2 regions of the Streptomyces crystallinus genome follow, and region 1 is predicted to be linked to the other one. Evidence: riboswitches for the same ligand, from Rfam matches in the RefSeq annotation. Region 1 holds a riboswitch; the other holds the start of a gene.
The links. A riboswitch is a leader RNA that binds a small molecule or an ion and turns the genes downstream of it on or off. The one in region 1 is predicted to bind S-adenosylmethionine.

Region 1 (9,319 bases):
GACTCGCTGACCTTCTTCAAGGGTGCGGTACCCGTCCATCTGGATCGCGCTGTAGTGGACGAAAACATCCGCACCACCGTCGACCGCGATGAAGCCGTACCCCTTCTCCGCGTTGAACCACTTGACGGTGCCCTGAGCCATGCCTAACTCCCCTATTACTGGCCCTTGCACGGGACCGCACTTCGCGGACCCGGGTCAGACCTCACCCTCCGACAGGAGAGGGTGTGCGCCGGAACGCGTCGACCGCGGCTGAATGTATCTGCCCAACTGCCCTCTGCAACAGGTCAATCGGACGAGAATTCCGGGCACGGGTCAGGAGCGGAATGCCGCCTATTCCAGCATTCCGGGGCAAGTCGGGCCGGGCAAAGCGCACTTAAGGAGCAATATGCTCGAACACTTTGACTGCTTCTCGACGCCCGTTCGTCGCGTTCTCATATGCGCGTGGCATGGACAACGAAGGGGACTTCCCCACTGTACCGCGCTCAACCACACTGAATTGCCCCCTCCGCTTAGCTTGCGGAGGGGGCAATTCAGGTAACGCAGCGTAGGTTCAGCAACCGCCCGCGACGGCCGGAATGATCGAGACCCCGGCGCCGTCCGGCGTCGCCGTCTGAAGACCCTGCTCGAAGCGGACGTCGTCGTCGTTGACGTACACGTTGACGAAGCGGCGCAGCTTGCCCTGGTCGTCCAGGACCCGGGCGGCGATCCCGGTGTGGTTCTTCTCCAGGTCGGCGATGACCTCGGCGAGGGTGGCCCCCTCGGCCGCGACCTCGGCCTTGCCGCCGGTGTAGGTGCGGAGGATGGTGGGGATGCGGACGTTGACGCTCATGGGCTTCCTGCCTTCCGTCTGGGAGCTGGTGGGTCAGCCGGCCAGGCCGGCGTCGCGGAACGCGTCCAGGCTCGGGCGGATGGTCGCGGTCGGGCCGGTGGTCGGCGCCACCGCGTCCAGGGTCTTGAGGCCGTCGCCCGTGTTCAGGACGACAGTAGTCAGGCTCGGGTCCAGCAGCCCGTTCTCGATGAGCTTCTGTGTGACGCCGACCGTGACGCCGCCCGCGGTCTCGGCGAAGATGCCCTCGGTCCGGGCGAGCAGCTTGATCGCGTCGACGACCTGCTCGTCGTTCACGTCCTCCACCGCGCCGCCGGTGCGCCGGGCGATGTCCAGGACGTACGGGCCGTCCGCCGGGTTGCCGATGGCCAGCGACTTGGCGATGGTGTCCGGCTTCTGCGGCCGTACGACGTCGTGGCCCGCCTTGAAGGCGGTGGAGACCGGAGAGCACCCCTCCGCCTGGGCGCCGAAGATCTTGTACGGCTTGTCCTCGACCAGGCCCAGCCTGATCAGCTCCTGCAGCCCCTTGTCGATCTTCGTGAGCTGGGAGCCGGAGGCGATCGGGATGACGATCTGGTCGGGCAGCCGCCAGCCGAGCTGCTCGCAGATCTCGTACGCCAGCGTCTTGGAGCCCTCGCCGTAGTACGGGCGCAGATTGACGTTCACGAAGCCCCAGCCCTCGCCGAGCGGGTCGCCGATGAGCTCCGAGCAGAAGCGGTTGACGTCGTCGTAGTTGCCCTCGATGCCGACGAGCTCGCCGCCGTACACCGCGGCCATGACGACCTTGCCCTGCTCCAGGTCGTGCGGGATGAAGACGCAGGAGCGCAGCCCCGCCCGGGCGGCGGCCGCGCCGACGGCGCCCGCGAGGTTACCGGTGGAGGAGCAGGAGAGCGTGGTGAAGCCGAAGGCGCGGGCGGCCTCGACGGCGATGGCTACGACGCGGTCCTTGAAGGAGTGCGTCGGGTTGCCGGAGTCGTCCTTCACGTACAGGCCGCCGGTGACGCCCAGTTCACGGGCGAGATTGTCGGCCTTGACGAGCTTGGTGAATCCCGGATTCAGGTTGGGCTTTTCAGCCACATTGGCCGGAACAGGCAGCAGGGGCGCATAGCGCCAGATGCTGTTCGGGCCCGCTTCGATCCGCTTGCGGAGCGCCTCGGGGTCACCCGTGGGAAGGTCGTACGCGACTTCGAGCGGACCGAAACACAGGGCACAGGCGAAGACGGGGCCGAGCTCGAACCGCTCCCCGCATTCCCGGCAGGAAAGCGCGGCGGCGGGACCGAGGTCCACGGCGTCGGCGGCATTCGTGGTGGTGGCGTCGGTGGCGTTCTCAACGGTCTGCACAGCCATGATGGCGAGGCCCTTTCTCCTCATCTTCCCCATGGCGCATTTCGCCATGAGACGGAATTGGCACCTTCCCCACCGTGACCTCGCGGTCGGCAGGAGGGTTGCCGGGACTTCAACGGGCCGTTCCCTCAGTCCCTCTGGATGAGCGCTGTGGCACCGGGTCCAGGACCCGGGCATTTGTTCGCGCGACGACCCCGACATGCGACGGCCGTCCGCGTTGTTCAAGACTGTAACCGAAGGCCCGGACGGTTGAGATAGTCGTCCGAACCGCGAGATGGATCACACGCGGCGGCCACACCGTCACTCACAGAGGGGTCACCGATCGTGCTGGAAGAGGTGGAACGCTGGCTGAGCAGGCGTTCCTGGTCGGCGGCCGACCGCCCGCTGGACGCGATCACGGCCGCCAAGCGCCGCACCGGCACCACCGTCAGCGTGGTGCTGCCGGCGCTGAACGAGGAGGCCACGGTCGGGCAGATCGTGACCGCCATCCGGCGCGAGCTGATGACCGCCGCGGTGCCGCTGGTGGACGAGCTGGTGGTGGTCGACTCCGGCTCCACCGACCGTACGGCCGAGGTCGCGGCCCGCGCGGGCGCCCGGGTGGTGCACCGGGACGCGATCCTGCCCCGGATACCCGCGCTGCCCGGCAAGGGCGAGGTCCTGTGGCGCTCGCTGCTGGTCACCACGGGTGACGTCGTCTGCTTCGTCGACGCGGACCTGAAGGACTTCGATCCCGGCTTCGTCTCCGGCATCGTCGGCCCGCTCCTGACCGACCCCGAGGTGGACTTCGTCAAGGCGATGTACGACCGCCCCTTCGGCGACTCCCCAGGTCAGGGCGGTCGCGTCACCGAACTCGTGGCCCGGCCGCTGCTCAATCTGCACTGGCCGCGCCTCGCCGGTTTCGTCCAGCCGCTGGGCGGCGAGTACGCGGCCCGGCGCTCCCTCCTGGAGCGGCTGCCGTTCCCGGTCGGCTACGGAGTGGAGCTGGGGCTGCTCGTCGACGCGCTGCACACGGTGGGCCTGGACGCGCTGGCCCAGGTGGACGTCGGCGTACGCAAACACCGCCACCAGGACGGCCAGGCGCTCGGCCGGATGGCGGCGGCGATCTACCGCACCGCCCAACTGCGGCTCTCCCGGGCCCACTTGGTGCGCCCCGCGCTGACCCAGTTCGAGCGCGGCGAGCAGGGCTTCGTCCCGCGCACCTACGAGGTCGACACCGAGGAGCGGCCGCCGATGAGGGAAATCTCGGAGTACGCGGTGCATCGCGCGGCGTAACCGGGCGTGAGCATCAGAGGTCCGTGCCGCCGTTCGCACGTTTGAGGCATTCCGCTTCGGGCTAGGTTCGTCTCCATGGTCTCCGCGCGCGCTGCCCACATCCTCGTCGCCTCCAACCGCGGCCCGGTCTCCTACGCCCTCGACCCCGACGGGACACTCACGCCCCGGCGCGGCGGGGGCGGGCTGGTCTCCGGCCTGAGCGCCATCGGCGCCGAGGCGGACACCCTGTGGGTGTGCTCCGCGCTCGGCGACGGCGACCGGGAGGCCGTGCGGCGCGGGGTGGGCGAGCCGGGCGTACGGATGCTCGACATCGACGCCGCCGTGCACGCCGACGCGTACAACGGCATCGCGAACTCGGTGCTCTGGTTCGTCCACCACATGCTGTACCAGACCCCGCTGGAGCCGGTCTTCGACGCGGAGTTCCGCCGCCAGTGGGGTGCGTACGAGGCGTACAACCGGGCGTTCGCCCAGGCGCTGGCGGACGAGGCGGCGGACGGGGCGGCCGTGGTGGTCCAGGACTACCACCTGACGCTGGTGCCCGGCATGCTCCGGGAGCTCCGCCCCGACCTGCGGATCGGCCACTTCTCGCACACCCCGTGGGCGCCGCCGGAGTACTTCCGGATGCTCCCGGACGACGTGGCCGCCCAGCTGCTGCGGGGGATGCTCGGCGCGGACCGGCTCGGCTTCCTGACCCACCGCTGGGCGGACGCGTTCACGCGCTGCTGCGAGGAGGTGGTCGGCGGGACCGGCACCACCCGGGTCGGGGTGCACGGGCTCGGCGCCGACGCGGAGTTCCTGCGGGCCCGCTCGCACGAGGCGGACGTCGAGGAGCGGATGGCGTCCCTGCGCGAGGAGATCGGCGCGGGCCGCCGCACGATCGTGCGGGTCGACCGCACGGAGCTGTCGAAGAACATCGTGCGGGGGCTGCTGGCCTACCGGCAGCTCCTTCAGGAGCGGCCCGAGTGGCGCGAGCGGGTGGTGCACGTCGCCTTCGCGTATCCGTCGCGGCAGGACCTGGCGGTGTACCGGTCGTACACGGAGGAGGTGTCGCGGCTGGCCGCGTCCATCAACTCCACGTACGGGACGCCGGGTTGGACCCCGGTGGTCCTCCACGTCAAGGACGACTTCGCTCGGTCGCTCGCGGCGTACCGGCTGGCGGACGTGGCGCTGGTGAACCCGATCCGGGACGGGATGAACCTGGTGGCCAAGGAGGTCCCGGTCGTCTCGGACGAGGGGTGCGCGCTGGTCCTGTCGCGGGAGGCCGGGGCGTGGGAGGAGCTGGGGGAGGACGCGGTGGGGGTGAACCCGTACGACGTGTCCGGGACGGCGGCGGCGCTGCACGAGGCGCTGTCGATGGCGCCGGAGGAACGTACGGCCCGCACGAAGCGGCTGGCTGCGGCGGCGACGGCGCTCCCGCCCCAGCGCTGGTTCCTGGACCAGTTGTCCGCGCTACGACGCTGATTTCCCCCACCCCGCCCCTTCCCGAAACTCTCCGAGGGACCTTTCGGCTGCGGACCGTGCTGGGTTGCTCGCGCAGTTCCCCGCGCCCCTGGGCATTTAGGGGCGCGGGGAACCGCGCGACCAGCTACCTACGGTCCGCAGACGAACATCCGGCCGCCAGGGGCTAAAGCGCCTCGGCCAGCGCCGAGAGGAACTGGACCACCGCCGCCGGCCCCGGCACCAGCAGATCCGCCCGCTCCGCGACCTCCGGCACCTCCGCCGACCCACTGCACACCAACAACCCCGGCACCCCGCCCGACCGGAGCTTCTCCACGGCCGCGAACGCGGGAAGATCACCCAGGTCGTCCCCGGCGTACAGGACCGCCCCGGCCCCCACCTCCCGCAGGTACTCCGCCAGAGCCACCCCCTTGTCCATCCCCGGCGGCCGCAGCTCCAGCACCAGCCGGCCGGGCTCCAGGATCAGCCCGTGGCGGGTGGCCAGAGCCGCGAGGGGGTCGTGCAGGGCGGCGTACGCGGCCTGCGGATCCGTGGCGCGCCGCGTGTGCACCGCGACCGCCTGCCCCTTCTCCTCGATCCAGGTGCCCCGCCAGGCCCCGTGCGCGTCGAGCACCCCGGGCAGCTCGGCCCGGGCGGCGGTCACCCCGGGGTGCGGCGCGGGCGCGTGGACCGTCCCGGTCACCGCGTCCCAGCGCTCGGCGCCGTAGTGGCCCAGCACCACCAGGTGCTCCAGGCCGGGAACGCCCGCGAAGCCCCCGTACCGTACGGCCACGCCCGCCGGCCGCCCGGTGATCACGGCCACCGAGGCGACCTTGGGGGCGAGCGCCGCGAGCGCGGGCACCGCGCCGGGGTGCGCTCGGGCCTGCTCGGGGTCGGGGACGATCTCGGCCAGCGTGCCGTCGAAGTCGAGGGCGATCACGGCCCGCTCGGGCGCGGCCAGGAGCGCGGCCAGGGCCTCACGCCCGGCGGAGGTGTCAGGAGTCGGCAAGGGATGCGGTTGGCTGCCCATGCCACGACCCTAACGGCGCGGACGGGATCACAGCCATGCCGGGGTCGCCCCCGGTCCGGATCATCCCCGGCGCTCGCGCTGCGCCTCGCGTATCCGGCGCAGGCGGTTCACCGTGACGGGGTCGTGGGCCAGGGCGCGCTCGTCGTCGAGGAGGGCGTTGAGGAGCTGGTAGTAGTGCGTGGGCGAGATTCCCAGCTGCTCGCGTACGGCCCGTTCCTTGGCCCCGGGGCCGGCCCAGGACCGCCGCTCGATGGCCAACACGGCCCTCGCCCGCTCCCCGAGCCCGTCGTCCTGCTCAGTCATACAACCCAACGTATCCGCCCGCCCCGCATCCTGGCGCCCGATCTTCGTCCGCAGGCCGGTGCCGGGTTGCTCGCGCAGTTCCCCGCGCCCCTGAAAGCCCTCGTTCGTCTGCGGACCGTGCCCGCTTCTCGCGCAGTTCCCCGCGCCCCTAGGGGGTCGGCCGCAGCCGGAGATCCCAGCTCAGCCACCTGGCATTTAGGGGCGCGGGGAACTGCGCGAGAAGAGGCCACGACCCGCAGACGAAGACCGGGCGCAAGAAGGGGCGCGGGGAACTGCGCGAGAAGAGGCCACGACCCGCAGACGAAGACCGGGCGCAAGAAGGGGCGCGGGGAACTGCGCGACCAGCCACATACGGCCCGCAGACAAAGACCGGGCCGATCAGGGGCGCGGGGAACTGCGCGACCAGCCCACCACTCACCCGCAGACAAAGGCCGGGCACAAACAGGGGCGCGGGGAACTGCGCGACCAGCCCACCACTCACCCGCAGACAAAGGCCGGGCCAACTACTCCGCGTTCTCCGCCTCAGTAGCCACCTTCGCGATCCCCTCAAGCACCGACCGCGGGTCCCCGTCCACCCCCACCGCCGCACCGATCCGCTTCTTGACCGTCTCGCTCACCTTCGGCCAGGACGTCTTGCCGACCGGCGGCAGCTCCGACGTCGGCAGCGCGGCCAGGAACTCCTTGAGCTCCGGGTGCTTGCCGTCGTTCTGCATCGTCTGGGACGCCGTACGGGTCGCGGGCAGCAGGTCGTACTTGTCCGCGAACGCCAGCACGTTCTCGTCGTTGAACGCGAAGTCCAGGAACTTCCCGATCTGCTCGCGGTGGCCGTTCTGCTTGAACCCCATGATCCAGTCGGCCACGCCCATCGACGACTTGGCCTTGCCCTCGGCGCCGGGCAGCGGGACCATCCCGTACTTGACGCCCTTCTTGCGGGCCTGCTCCATCAGCGAGGGGTGCCCGTTGAGCATGCCGACCTCGCCCTTGGCGAACGCGTCGAAGGCCGTCTGGCGGTTCAGCTTCGCCGGGGCGACGGGGCCGGTCAGGCCCTCCTCGACCAGGTTCTTCTTCAGCCAGTTGAACGTCTTGACGTTCTCCGGCGAGTCGATGTCGTAGCCGGAGATCTGGTTGACGTAACCGCCGCCCCCGCTGAGCATCCACATCATCGTCTCGGCCTGGGCCTCCTCGCTGCCCAGCGGCAGCGCGAAGGGGGTCTTGACCCCCTTGGCCTTGAGCGCCTTGGCGTCGGCCGCCAGCTGCGCCCAGGTCTGCGGCGGCTTGATGTGCGCCTTGTCGAAGAGCGTCTGGTTGTAGAAGAGCAGCCGGGTGGAGGCCACGAACGGGATGCCGTACTGGACGCGCTTCATCTCGCCCGCGTCCGCCAGCGGCGCCAGGAAGTTCGCCTGGACGGGGATGGAGAGCAGCTGGTCGACGGAGTAGAGCTTGCCGTCGGCGGCGTAGTCGGAGTACGCGCCGATCTGCGCGATGTCGGGGGCCTTGCCCGCCTTCACCATCTCCGCGACCTTGGCGTCGACGACGTCCCACGACAGGACCGTGACCTCGACCTTGATGCCGGGGTTCTTCTTCTCGAAGTCACCCACGACGTCGTGCCAGTACGCCTTGGTGCTGCTGCCGCCCGCGATGTCGTAGTCGGCGGCGACCAGCTTGAGGGTGACACTGCCCGAGCCGCCGTCGCTGCCGCAGCCGGAGAGGCCCGCTGCCATGCCGAGTGCGACGACCGCCGCCGTCAGACCGATGAAGCGCCGCTGCACGTGCCCTGTCCCACCCTCGTTGTTCGCCAGTCGGTCCCCCGTGAACGTCCTGTTCGCAACGTCCTGTCTACATGAGCTGCGATCTTCCCCCGAAGCCGGGGCTGAGGTCTACACCACTTGGGTATCACTTCCGCAACTTCTGCCGCCGCCACCCCACCCGTACGGCCGTAATCCGGGCGGCACTTGGGAAAACGCTTACCCGCCACCCGGTGAGTGGACTAGACCTTTCATGGGTGAACGCGCGAGACTGTCCCCCGTGAGACACGTCATCGCCCTGGATGTGGGCGGCACCGGGATGAAAGCCGCCCTCATCGGGGTGGACGGCGGCCTGCTGTACGAGGCGCGCAGGCCCACCGGCCGCGAGCGCGGCCCCGAGGCCGTCGTCGCGACCATCCTCGACTTCGCCGCCGAGCTGCGGACGTACGGCGAGGAGCACCTGGGCGAGAGCGCGCTGGCGGCCGGAGTCGCCGTGCCCGGCATCGTCGACGCCGAGAACGGGATCGCCGTCTACGCGGCCAACCTGGGCTGGCGTGACGTCCCCATGCGGCGGCTGCTGAGCGAGCGCCTCGACGGCGTGCCCGTCGCCCTCGGCCACGACGTGCGCACCGGCGGCCTCGCCGAGGGCCGGATCGGCGCCGGCCGGGGCGCCGACCGCTTCCTGTTCATCCCGCTGGGCACCGGCATCGCCGGGGCCATCGGCATCGACGGCCGCATCGAGCCGGGCGCCCACGGCTACGCGGGCGAGATCGGCCACATCGTGGTGCGCCCCGGCGGCATCCCCTGCGGCTGCGGCCAGCGCGGCTGTCTGGAGCGGCTGGCCTCCGCCTCCGCCGTCACCCAGGCGTGGGCCGAGGCGAGCGGCGACCCGGACGCGGACGCGGCCGACTGCGCCAAGGCCGTCGAGTCCGGCGACCCGGCGGCGACCGCCGTGTGGCAGAACGCGGTGGACGCGCTCGCCGACGGCCTGGTCACCGCGCTCACCCTGCTCGACCCCCGCACGCTGATCATCGGTGGCGGACTCGCCGAAGCCGGGGAAACCTTGTTCGTACCGCTGCGGGCGGCCGTCCAGGAGCGGGTCACGTTCCAGAAGCTGCCCGCGATCGTCCCGGCGGCCCTCGGCGACACGGCGGGCTGCCTGGGCGCGGGACTGCTCGCCTGGGACCTGCTGGAGACCGCCCCCGGCGCCGGCCCCGACACCCCTCCCGGCACCGACGCCGGCCCCATCCACTCCACGGAGGTAACCGCCTGATGGCCGCAGTCAAGGTCCTCTCCGGCGCCCGCGTCGTGCTGCCGACCGGCGTCGTCGAGAACGGACGCGTGATCGTCGAGGGCGCGCGG
Region 2 (9,319 bases), on a different contig from region 1:
AGAGGCCGGACTGCGTGGGACGGCGATGGGACGCCAAGGAAGCCGCACTCCTTCCGCTGCGCGGGCCCCTGCCGCCCGGGCGGGCGGACGAGTCACGGGGGGAACCGCACGCCGGACAGTAGTCGGACGACCACACGGGGTCCAAAGACCCCGGCGTGTACGCAAAGTGACGCCCCGCCGGAGAACACAGGTCACCGGCGGGGCGTGGCGTCAGCGCGGGCCGCCGGAATTCGCCCGTTCGGAGGGCGGCGGCAACCGAGTTGTTATACGCGTCGGATCAGCGGCGGTTCAGCTGACGCGGACGCCGAACTGGAACGGCATGTTGTCCATCGCCTCGTAGCGCACGGAGGCGCCGGGCCTGGGGGCGTGCAGCACCTGGCCGTTGCCCGCGTAGAGGCCGACGTGGTGCAGGTCGCCGTAGAACAGGACCAGGTCGCCCGGCTTGAGCTGGCTGCGGCCGATCTGGGTACCGGCGCCGGCCTGGGCCTGCGAGGTGCGGGGTATGGAGACGCCCGCCTGGCGGTAGGCCCAGGAGGTGAGCCCGGAGCAGTCGAACGAGGCGGTGCCGGTGGCGCCGTAGACGTACGGCTTGCCGATCTGGCTCTGGGCGGCCGCCAGGGCCGCGGCGCCGCGGCCCGAGGCGGGCGCCTCGTGGCCGAGGTCGGCGCGCTCGTTGGCGCGGTTGGCACGCGCGTCGTCGGCGGCCAGGGACGCCTTCTCGGCGGCCGTCAGGGAGTTGAGGAGCTTCTGCGCGGCGGCGAGCTTGGACTGGGTCTCGGCCTTCTTGGTGCCGAGCTCCTTGCGGGTGTCCGCGAGGTCCTTGAGCTTGTCCTGGGCCTCCTTGCGCTGCTGCGCCAGGCTGCGCTGCTTCTCCTGGATCTTCTGGAGCGCCTCGGTCTGCTTGGCGCTCAGCTGGTCCAGCGAGGAGGCCTTGTCCAGGAAGTCGTCCGGGTTGGCGGAGAGGAAGAGCTGGACCGAGGGGTCGATGCCGCCCGAGCGGTACTGCGCCGAGGCCATCGAACCGAGGCCGTCGCGGAGCTTGTTGAGCTCGTCCTGGCCGCGGGCCACCTTGTCCTGGAGCGCGCCGACCTGCTTCTCCAGCTGGTCCTGCTTCTCCTTGGCGCCGTTGTACTTCTCCGTCGCCTGCTCGGCCTCGTCGTAGAGCTTGTCGACCTTGGACTTCACTTCGCTCTTCGACGGCTTCGGGTCCGCGTGCGCGGCCTGGGACGTGAGAGCGACGGCCGCGGCGGCGGTCGCGGTGAGCACGGTCACGCGGGTACGGCTCGCGGGCTTGGGTCGACGGTGGGACGCCACGAAGGCGAGCTCCTTCTTCCTCAGCCGCCGAACAGCGCAGACTCGGCGGGACCTCCACGGTCACCCCGGACGAGTGATCTACCGCGTGAAGGTTCGAGCCCCGACCCTAGTGACCCTCTTGTGATCAGTTCAAATCCTGATAGCAAAAAACTCGGTCGCGAGAAGGATTCTTTACAGTCATCCCACGCGTAGTAATGGGCACTTGACGGAGCGCTGGGAACCGATCACCCGAATTCGGGCATTGAACGCAGGAGTTGCTAGACGCGCGAAAGCCGCTTCAAGAGCATGACGGACGCAACGGGCCGGGCCCCGGCCTTGGCCACCCCGTCGGCCACCTCGCGGTCGGTCGAGACGACCACCACCGGCCGCCCCGACGGCTCCGCCCGCACCAGCTGGCGGATCAGCTCGTCGGCGGTCACACCCGGCTTCGAGAAGAGCACCCGTACGCCCCTGGGTGGTGCAAGGAGCACCGGGGCGGCCAGCTCCGCCCCGTCGAAGACGCAGGTGACCTCGGCGCCCGTCTGCGCGGCGAGCACCGAGAGACCGCCGAGCAGCCGCAGCCGCTGCTTCTCCAACGGCATCGTCGGATAGCCGGTCTTGGTGACGTTGTAGCCGTCCACCAGCAGATGCACCTGGGGCAGTGCGAGCAGCTGGTCGAGGAGCGCCGGATCGGTCTCCGAGAGCGCCCGGGCCGCGATGTCCTTCGGGGTCATCTGCCCCGGTTCGACCGCTTCCACGGTGTCGGCGGGCCGCACCGAGGCCGGGGGCAGGGCGAGTTCACGGCGCAGCCCGGAGGCCGCGTCCAGCACCGTGTCGAGCAGCAGCCGCAGCCGCATGTCCTCGATCGAGCGGCCCTCGCGCACCGCGCGGCGGCTCGCCTCCACGGACGCCTCGGCCTCGCCCAGCCGGGTCCTGATCCGCCGCGACTCGCTCTCGGCGGCGGCCACCTGGGCCGCCGCCTCCGCTCTGATCCCGTCGATCTCGCCGGTGACCTTGCGCAGGGCGGCCTCGCCGCGCTTGACGTCGCTGAGCGCGCTGCGCAGCTTGCGCTGGAGCGCTTCGGCCTCCTTGCGGGCCGCGGCCAGTTCGGCGCGCAGCTCCTCCTGCTCGGTGCGCAGCCGCTCGTGCGCCTCGGCCAGCTCCTGGCGCAGCCGCTCCAGTTCGCGCCGGCCCTCCTCGTCGGCCCGCTCGGCGTCGGCGCGCTGGGCCTCCTCGCCGGCGGCGGCGACCAGCTTGACCCAGCCGGTGGGCCGCAGCACATACGCGGCGGCCGCCACGTCCACCGGGTCGGCGGCCGCGGGCGGCGCGCCGGACTCCAGGGCGCCCGCCAGCTCCGGCTGCGCCTCCTTGAGCCGCTCCCCGATCCGCTGGCGGAAGACCGGGTCGGACTCCAGGGCGGCGGCCATCGCGTTGCCCGCGAACTTGGCACGACGAGTCGGGGTGAAACGGGCGTACTGCCGCAACTGCGAGGGCAGTTCGGCGACGGTCAGCCCGCCGAAGGCGTCCGAGACCAGCGCGACGACCCTGCGCCGCACCCCTTCGGGAAGCGGTCGGTCGAGCACCTCGGCGGGGCCGTCACCGGCCGCGCCGGCCGGGTCGGCACCGCTTGCATGCTCCACGATCGGTCACCTCAACTGTCGTCCGTCACTCACCGGGGCCGCTCACTCGGAGCCGGCGCCCGGCCTGTCCACCAGCTCGATCTGGTCCACCGCGTTGCACCAGCGGCAGCGCACCGACTCGATGGTCTCACTGACCACCTCGCGTTCCTCGACCTTCGGCTCCCCGGCGAGGTCCAGATGGACGTACTCGACGACCTTCGACGAGCGGGTGACGTCGAAGCGGGTGAGATTGCCGCAGAGGGTGCAGCGCCACCGGGTGGTGGCGCTCGGGAGGGGAACGCTCGTCGTCATGTGGTGCCGTCCTCTTTCCACGGTTCTCGCGTCGAAGCCGTCGAGACTGTCGAGGCTGTCGAAGCGGTGGTCCAGGATCTCGCGGTGCGCCGTCGAACTGCGGATGTACTGCCCGTAACCCTACGGCCTACCGGGTACCCCCCGGCACGGCGAGGCGGTCTGTACCCATCGGTCCTGTTACGTCATGCTCTTTTCATGATCAAGCCGAGCGTCGTACGGACGGCGGTGGCGCGGGGCCCCGCGGTCACCTACACCGTGCTGGCGACCTGCTGCCTGGTCTTCCTCATGAGCCCCGTGTCGGGTCTCAATCCCTCGTACGGGACGGGGGACGCGCTGCTCGCCGCCCAGAGCGCGTATTTCGCCCGCTGGGGTGTCATCCCGAACGAACTCACGGCCGGTGACCCCGGCGCGCTCGTCACCCCCCTCACGGCCCTCTTCGTGCACGGCAACTGGCTGCACCTGCTGGGCAACATGCTCTTCCTCTACGTCTTCGGCGTGATGGCCGAGGAGCGCATGGGCAGGATCGGCTTCGCGCTGTTCTATCTGGGCGCGGGCTACCTCGCCCTGCTGGCGTACGCGATGGCGCACTCGGCCTCCGACCAGACGCTGGTGGGCGCGTCCGGGGCGATCTCGGCCGTGCTGGGCGCCTTTCTCTACCTGTTCCCCCGGGCGAGGGTGACCAGCCTCTTCCCCTTCCTCTTCTTCCTCCCGCTGCGCTTCCCGGCGGCTCCGGTGCTGGTGTTCTGGTTCGTGCTGCAGTGGCTGGCCGTACGGGCGGCCCCGACCGGGCCCGGGGTGGCCTATCTGGCCCATCTGGTCGGCTTCGGCCTGGGCTTTCTCTACGCCTGGGTCCGCTTCCGGGGGACGGCTAGAGTGAAACGACCGAAACGACCGAAGCCATCCGCGTCGGCCGCCACCGAGGGAGAGAACCAGCCGTGATCACCGCGATCGTGCTCATCAAGACCAGCGTGGACCGGATCCCCGAGATCGCGGAGTCGATCGCGTCGCTGGAGAACGTCAGCGAGGTGTACTCGGTGACCGGCACCTACGACCTGATCGCCCTGGTCCGGGTGGCCCGCCACGACGACCTCGCGGACATCATCCCCGGCCGGATCAGCAAGATCCCCGGCGTCGAGGTCACGGACACGCACGTGGCGTTCCGCACGTACTCCCAGCACGACCTGGAGGCGGCGTTCGCGATCGGCCTCGACGCGTAGCCCTTGGGCGGGCGGCAGAACCGGTCATTCCTGGGTACGCCGTCGTCTGCGGACCGTGCTGGGTTGCTCGCGCAGTTCCCCGCGCCCCTAGGCAGTTAGGGGCGCGGGGAACTGCGCGAGGAGCGGCCACCGGCCCGCGGACGAAAACGGGGTGCAGGGGCCGCAGGCCCGCGATGGGGTCCGGGAGCGCAGCCCCCGGGAAACCGTCCTCAGCCCCCACCCACCCCCGGAGGGTTTAGGGAAGGGGTGGGGAGGGGCAATTCAGACCGCGGGGACGCAGCGGCCGTCCTCCACCCGGTACGACCACTTCGCCCCCTCCGCGCACAACTCCCGCACCGCCCCCACAAACCGCTCCACATGCTCATCCGGCGTCCCCGCCCCGAAGCTGACCCGGATCGCGTTCAGGGACCCCGGCGCCCCCTCGGGCGCCCCGCACTCCCCGGGCTCCTGCTCCGAGCCACCGAGCAGCGTCCGCACCAGCGGGTGCGCGCAGAACAGGCCGTCCCGCACCCCGATCCCGTACTCCGCCGACAGCGCCGCCGCGAAGTGCGAGCTGTTCCAGCCGTCGACGACGAACGAGATCACGCCGACCCTCGGCGCGTCATCGCCGAACAGGGACAGCACGCGCACCTGCGGAAGGGCCGCCAGCCCCTCCCGCACCTTCGCGATCAGATGCCGCTCCCGCTCCACCAGCTGGTCGAAGCCCGCCTCGGTGAGCGCCTTGCAGGCGGACGCGATGGCGTAGACGCCGATCACGTTCGGGGAGCCGGCCTCGTGGCGGGCGGCCGTGGTGTGCCACTCGACGTCCACCCCGCCGTCGGTACGCCGCGCGACCTTGCGCGAGGCGCCGCCGCCCGCCAGGTACGGCTCGGCCGCCTGGAGCCAGTCCGCGCGGCCCGCGAGCACACCCGAGCCGAACGGCGCGTACAGCTTGTGCCCGGAGAACGCGATCCAGTCGACGTCCAACTCCCGCACCGAGACGGGGTGGTGGGGCGCCAGCTGCGCCGCGTCCAGCACGATCCGCGCCCCGTGCGCGTGCGCGGCCGCCGCCAGCTCCCGTACCGGCCACAGCTCGCCCGTGACGTTGGAGGCACCGGTGACGCAGACCAGGGCGGGGCCGTACGGGTCGCGGTCGGCGAGCGCCTGCTCCAGCGTCCGCACCGCCTGCTGCGGCGTACGCGGCGCGTCGAGGTAGGTCACCCGCGCGTCCCGCCACGGCAGCAGCGAGGCGTGGTGCTCGGTCTCGAAGACGAAGACCTGGCAGTCGGCCGGGAGCACCTGGGCGAGCAGGTTGAGCGAGTCCGTCGTCGAGCGGGTGAAGACCACCTGGTCGGCGGGGCGGCAGTCGAGGAACTCGGCCACCGCCGCCCGGCTGTTCTCGAAGAGGTCCGTGGACAGCTGCGAGAGGTAGCCCGCACCCCGGTGGACGCTGCCGTAGTAGGGGGCGTACGCGGCCACGTCGTCCCACACCCGCTGAAGGGCCGGGGCGCTCGCCGCGTAGTCGAGGGCCGCGTAGGTCACCTCGCCGCCGGTGACCAGCGGCACGGTGACGTCCCGGCCGAGCACCGGCAGCGGCGCGGCGCAGCAGGGCTCCTCGGCGGAGGCGGAGGCGGAGGCGGCGGACGCGGAGACGGAGGCGGAAGTGGCGGCGGAAGTGGCGGCGGTCGTGGACGTGGACGCGTATGCGGACATGGCGGTATCTCCCGGCGGGACGAGGCGAAACGACTGTGGAGCCCCACGACACGGCGGCGGACCGACCGGCGCCGGATGTGCGGGGGTTGACCTCGACGTACGCCGAGCAGAGGTGCGGAAGGCGTACGGAGGTGTACAGAGAAAGGGGCCGAAGGCCCTATCGCATTCGCTTGCTCACGAGACTGCTCCCTTGAGGACCAGGACCCCAGGGACGCGCCACTCACAGAAAGAGTGCGCAGGGGTCCGCGCTTGCCGCAGACCTTGTTGTCTGCGGCCTGGTCTTCACCCGGGGCACCCCGCCACGGACGGAGGGTTGCCGGACAGCGGGCCGGGGCCGTAGTCGCTGTCACTCATGACCTTGGAAAGCATCCTGCCATACGTCCGCGTACGCGCAAGGCGCAGTCCGGATGCCGGACTGCGCCTTGCGTCACACCTCGCGTCACACCGGAGGAGCGACCTCAGGCGTTGCTGGCGGCCACCCACCGCTCCAGGGCGCGTCTCGCCGCCCCGGAGTCCACCGACTCGGCCGCCCGGGCGATGCCGTCCCGGATCTGGTCCGCCAGGCTGCCGCCGCCGGGCTCCAGGGCGACCAGCGCCGCCGCCGAGTTGAGCAGCACCGCGTCCCGCACCGGCCCGGTCTCCCCGGCCAGCAGCCGCCGGGCCACATCCGCGTTGTACGAGGAGTCGGCCCCGCGCAGCGCCTCGACGGGCACCAGGTCGATGCCGACGTCCCTGGGGTCGAACGCCTCCTCGCGCACCGACCCGTCCCGTACCACCCACACCCGGGAGGTCGCGGTGGTGGTGAGCTCGTCCATGCCGTCGTCGCCCCGGAACACCAGCGCGCGGGAGCCGCGCTCGGCGAGCACCCCGGCCACGATCGGCGCCATCCGCGCGTCCGCCACACCGGTGGCCTGGGCCTTGACCCGGGCCGGGTTGGTGAGCGGGCCGAGGAAGTTGAAGGTGGTGCGGATGCCGAGCTCGCGGCGGGCGGCGGCCACGTACCGCAGGGCGGGGTGGAACTTGACCGCGAAGCAGAAGGTGACGCCCGCCTCCTCGGCGACCCGGACCACCTGGCGGGGGGTGAGGTCGAGGTTGACGCCGAGCTTCTCCAGGACGTCGGAGGCGCCGCTGGCGGAGGAGGCGGCCCGGTTGCCGTGCTTGACGACCTTGGCGCCGGTGCCCGCCACCACGATGGCGGACATGGTGGAGATGTTCACGGTCTTGGCGCCGTCGCCGCCGGTGCCGACGATGTCGACGGTCGGGCCGGGCACCTCGATGAGGTTGGCGTGCTCGTACATCGCCCGGACCATGCCGGTGATCTCCGCCACCGTCTCGCCCTTGGCCCGCAGGGCCACCGCGAAGCCGGCGATCTGCGCGTCGGTCGCCTCGCCGCGCATGATCGAGTCCATCGCCCAGGCGGTGGCCTCGGCGCTCTGGTCGGCGCCGTTCAGCAGGGCGTCCAGTACGCCCGGCCAGGAGTAGGCCGCCACGCTGTCGCCGCCTACCGGGGTCACAACGTTCATGGTCCGCTCCTGGGTCCATCGACGGATAAGGGATGGGAACACCCTATCCAGCCCGGGACACGGCGAAGGGCCCCGTCCATCGCCTGGACGGGGCCCTGTGCTGTGTGGCGTACAGCGGTGACGCTGGGAGGGGATCAGTGGTGGCCGTGGCCGCTGGTGATCTCCTCGAACTCCTCGGCGGTCGGCTTGGCGATCTGGCTCTGCTCGCCGAAGTAACCCTTGTGGAGCTTGACGCGCAGCTTCTCCATCGCGGAGACCTTGCGCTTGACACCGTTCTCGTCGACGGCCGCCGGCAGCTCGGCCGGGCGGGTCTGCTCGTGCGCGGTGAGCTTGTAGAGCTGACCGGCGTCGAGCGGCTCGTGGACCTCGACGAACTCACCGTGCGGCAGCCGCTTGATGATGCCGGTCTCCCGACCGTGCAGCACCTTCTCGGCGTCCCGGCGCTGCAGGCCCAGGCAGATCCGCTTGGTGACGATGAACGCGACGACCGGGCCGACGAAGAAGGCGATCCGGACGAACCAGGTGATGGCGTTGAGCGACAGGTGGAAGTTGGTCGCCCACAGGTCGTTGCCACCGCCGACCAGCATCACCATGTACGCGGTCACCCACGCCACACCGATACCGGTGCGGACGGGAGCGTTGCGCGGACGGTCGGCGATGTGGTGCTCGCGGGTGTCCTTGGTGATCCAGGCCTCGATGAACGGGTAGGCCGCGATCGCGAAGAGCACCAGCGGGAAGATCACCAGCGGGATGAACACACCCAGGACCAGCGTGTGGCCCCACAGGTTGATCTCCCAGCCCGGCATCACCCGGATGAGGCCTTCGGCGAAGCCCATGTACCAGTCGGGCTGGGCGCCGGTCGACACCTGGTCCGGGCGGTAGGGGCCGATCTCCCAGATCGGGTTGATCGAGGCGATCGCCGCGATGACCGCGATGACACCGAACACCAGGAAGAAGAAGCCACCGGCCTTGGCCGTGTAGACGGGCAGCAGCGGGGCGCCCACGACGTTCTTGTTGGTGCGGCCGGGGCCCGCGAACTGGGTGTGCTTGTGGTAGAAGACCAGGATCAGGTGAGTGATCATCAGGCCGAGCATGATGCCGGGCAGCAGCAGGATGTGGACCGAGTAGAACCGGGCCACGAAGTCGCCGCCGGGGAACTCGCCGCCGTAGATGAAGAACGACAGGTACGTGCCGACGACCGGCACGCCCAGGATGGCGCCCTCCATGAACCGGACGCCGGTGCCCGAGAGCAGGTCGTCCGGGAGCGAGTAGCCGGTGAAGCCGGTGAACATGCCGCAGAAGAACAGCAGGAAGCCGAAGAGCCAGTTGACCTCGCGCGGCTTGCGGAACGCGCCCGTGAAGAAGACGCGCATCATGTGCACGAACATGCCGGCGAGGAAGATCAGCGCCGCCCAGTGGTGGATCTGCCGGATCAGCAGACCACCGCGCACATCGAAGCTGATGTGCATGGTCGAGTTGAACGCCTCGGACATCCGCACACCCTGGAGCGGAACGTAGGAGCCGTCGTAGACGACCTCGTTCATGCTCGGGTGGAAGAACAGCGTCAGATACACACCCGTGAGGATGATGATGATGAAGCTGTACATGCAGATCTCGCCCAGCATGAAGGACCAGTGGTCCGGGAAGATCTTGCGCATGTTGG

Region 2: another riboswitch for S-adenosylmethionine. It lies ahead of ABD236_RS21775 (aminotransferase class V-fold PLP-dependent enzyme); the one in region 1 lies ahead of thrC (threonine synthase).

What each region holds. Positions count from the first base shown of each region.
Region 1 is NZ_BAAACA010000064.1:110,762-120,080, reverse strand. Features, by position in the region: gene ABD236_RS33170 (cold-shock protein) at 1-141, opposite strand, end outside; gene ABD236_RS33165 (MoaD/ThiS family protein) at 551-829, opposite strand; gene thrC (threonine synthase) at 863-2,173, opposite strand; SAM riboswitch class I at 2,191-2,318, opposite strand; gene ABD236_RS33155 (glucosyl-3-phosphoglycerate synthase) at 2,495-3,442, shown strand; gene ABD236_RS33150 (alpha,alpha-trehalose-phosphate synthase (UDP-forming)) at 3,518-4,903, shown strand; gene otsB (trehalose-phosphatase) at 5,067-5,909, opposite strand; gene ABD236_RS33140 (DUF3263 domain-containing protein) at 5,970-6,212, opposite strand; gene ABD236_RS33135 (extracellular solute-binding protein) at 6,716-7,933, opposite strand; gene ABD236_RS33130 (ROK family protein) at 8,238-9,230, shown strand; gene nagA (N-acetylglucosamine-6-phosphate deacetylase) at 9,230-9,319, shown strand, end outside.
Region 2 is NZ_BAAACA010000029.1:9,852-19,170, reverse strand. Features, by position in the region: gene ABD236_RS21805 (C40 family peptidase) at 1-37, opposite strand, end outside; gene ABD236_RS21800 (C40 family peptidase) at 289-1,314, opposite strand; gene ABD236_RS21795 (NYN domain-containing protein) at 1,572-2,933, opposite strand; gene ABD236_RS21790 (hypothetical protein) at 2,976-3,224, opposite strand; gene ABD236_RS21785 (rhomboid family intramembrane serine protease) at 3,420-4,163, shown strand; gene ABD236_RS21780 (Lrp/AsnC family transcriptional regulator) at 4,160-4,441, shown strand; gene ABD236_RS21775 (aminotransferase class V-fold PLP-dependent enzyme) at 4,703-6,133, opposite strand; SAM riboswitch class IV at 6,374-6,491, opposite strand; gene trpD (anthranilate phosphoribosyltransferase) at 6,592-7,656, opposite strand; gene qcrB (cytochrome bc1 complex cytochrome b subunit) at 7,791-9,319, opposite strand, start outside.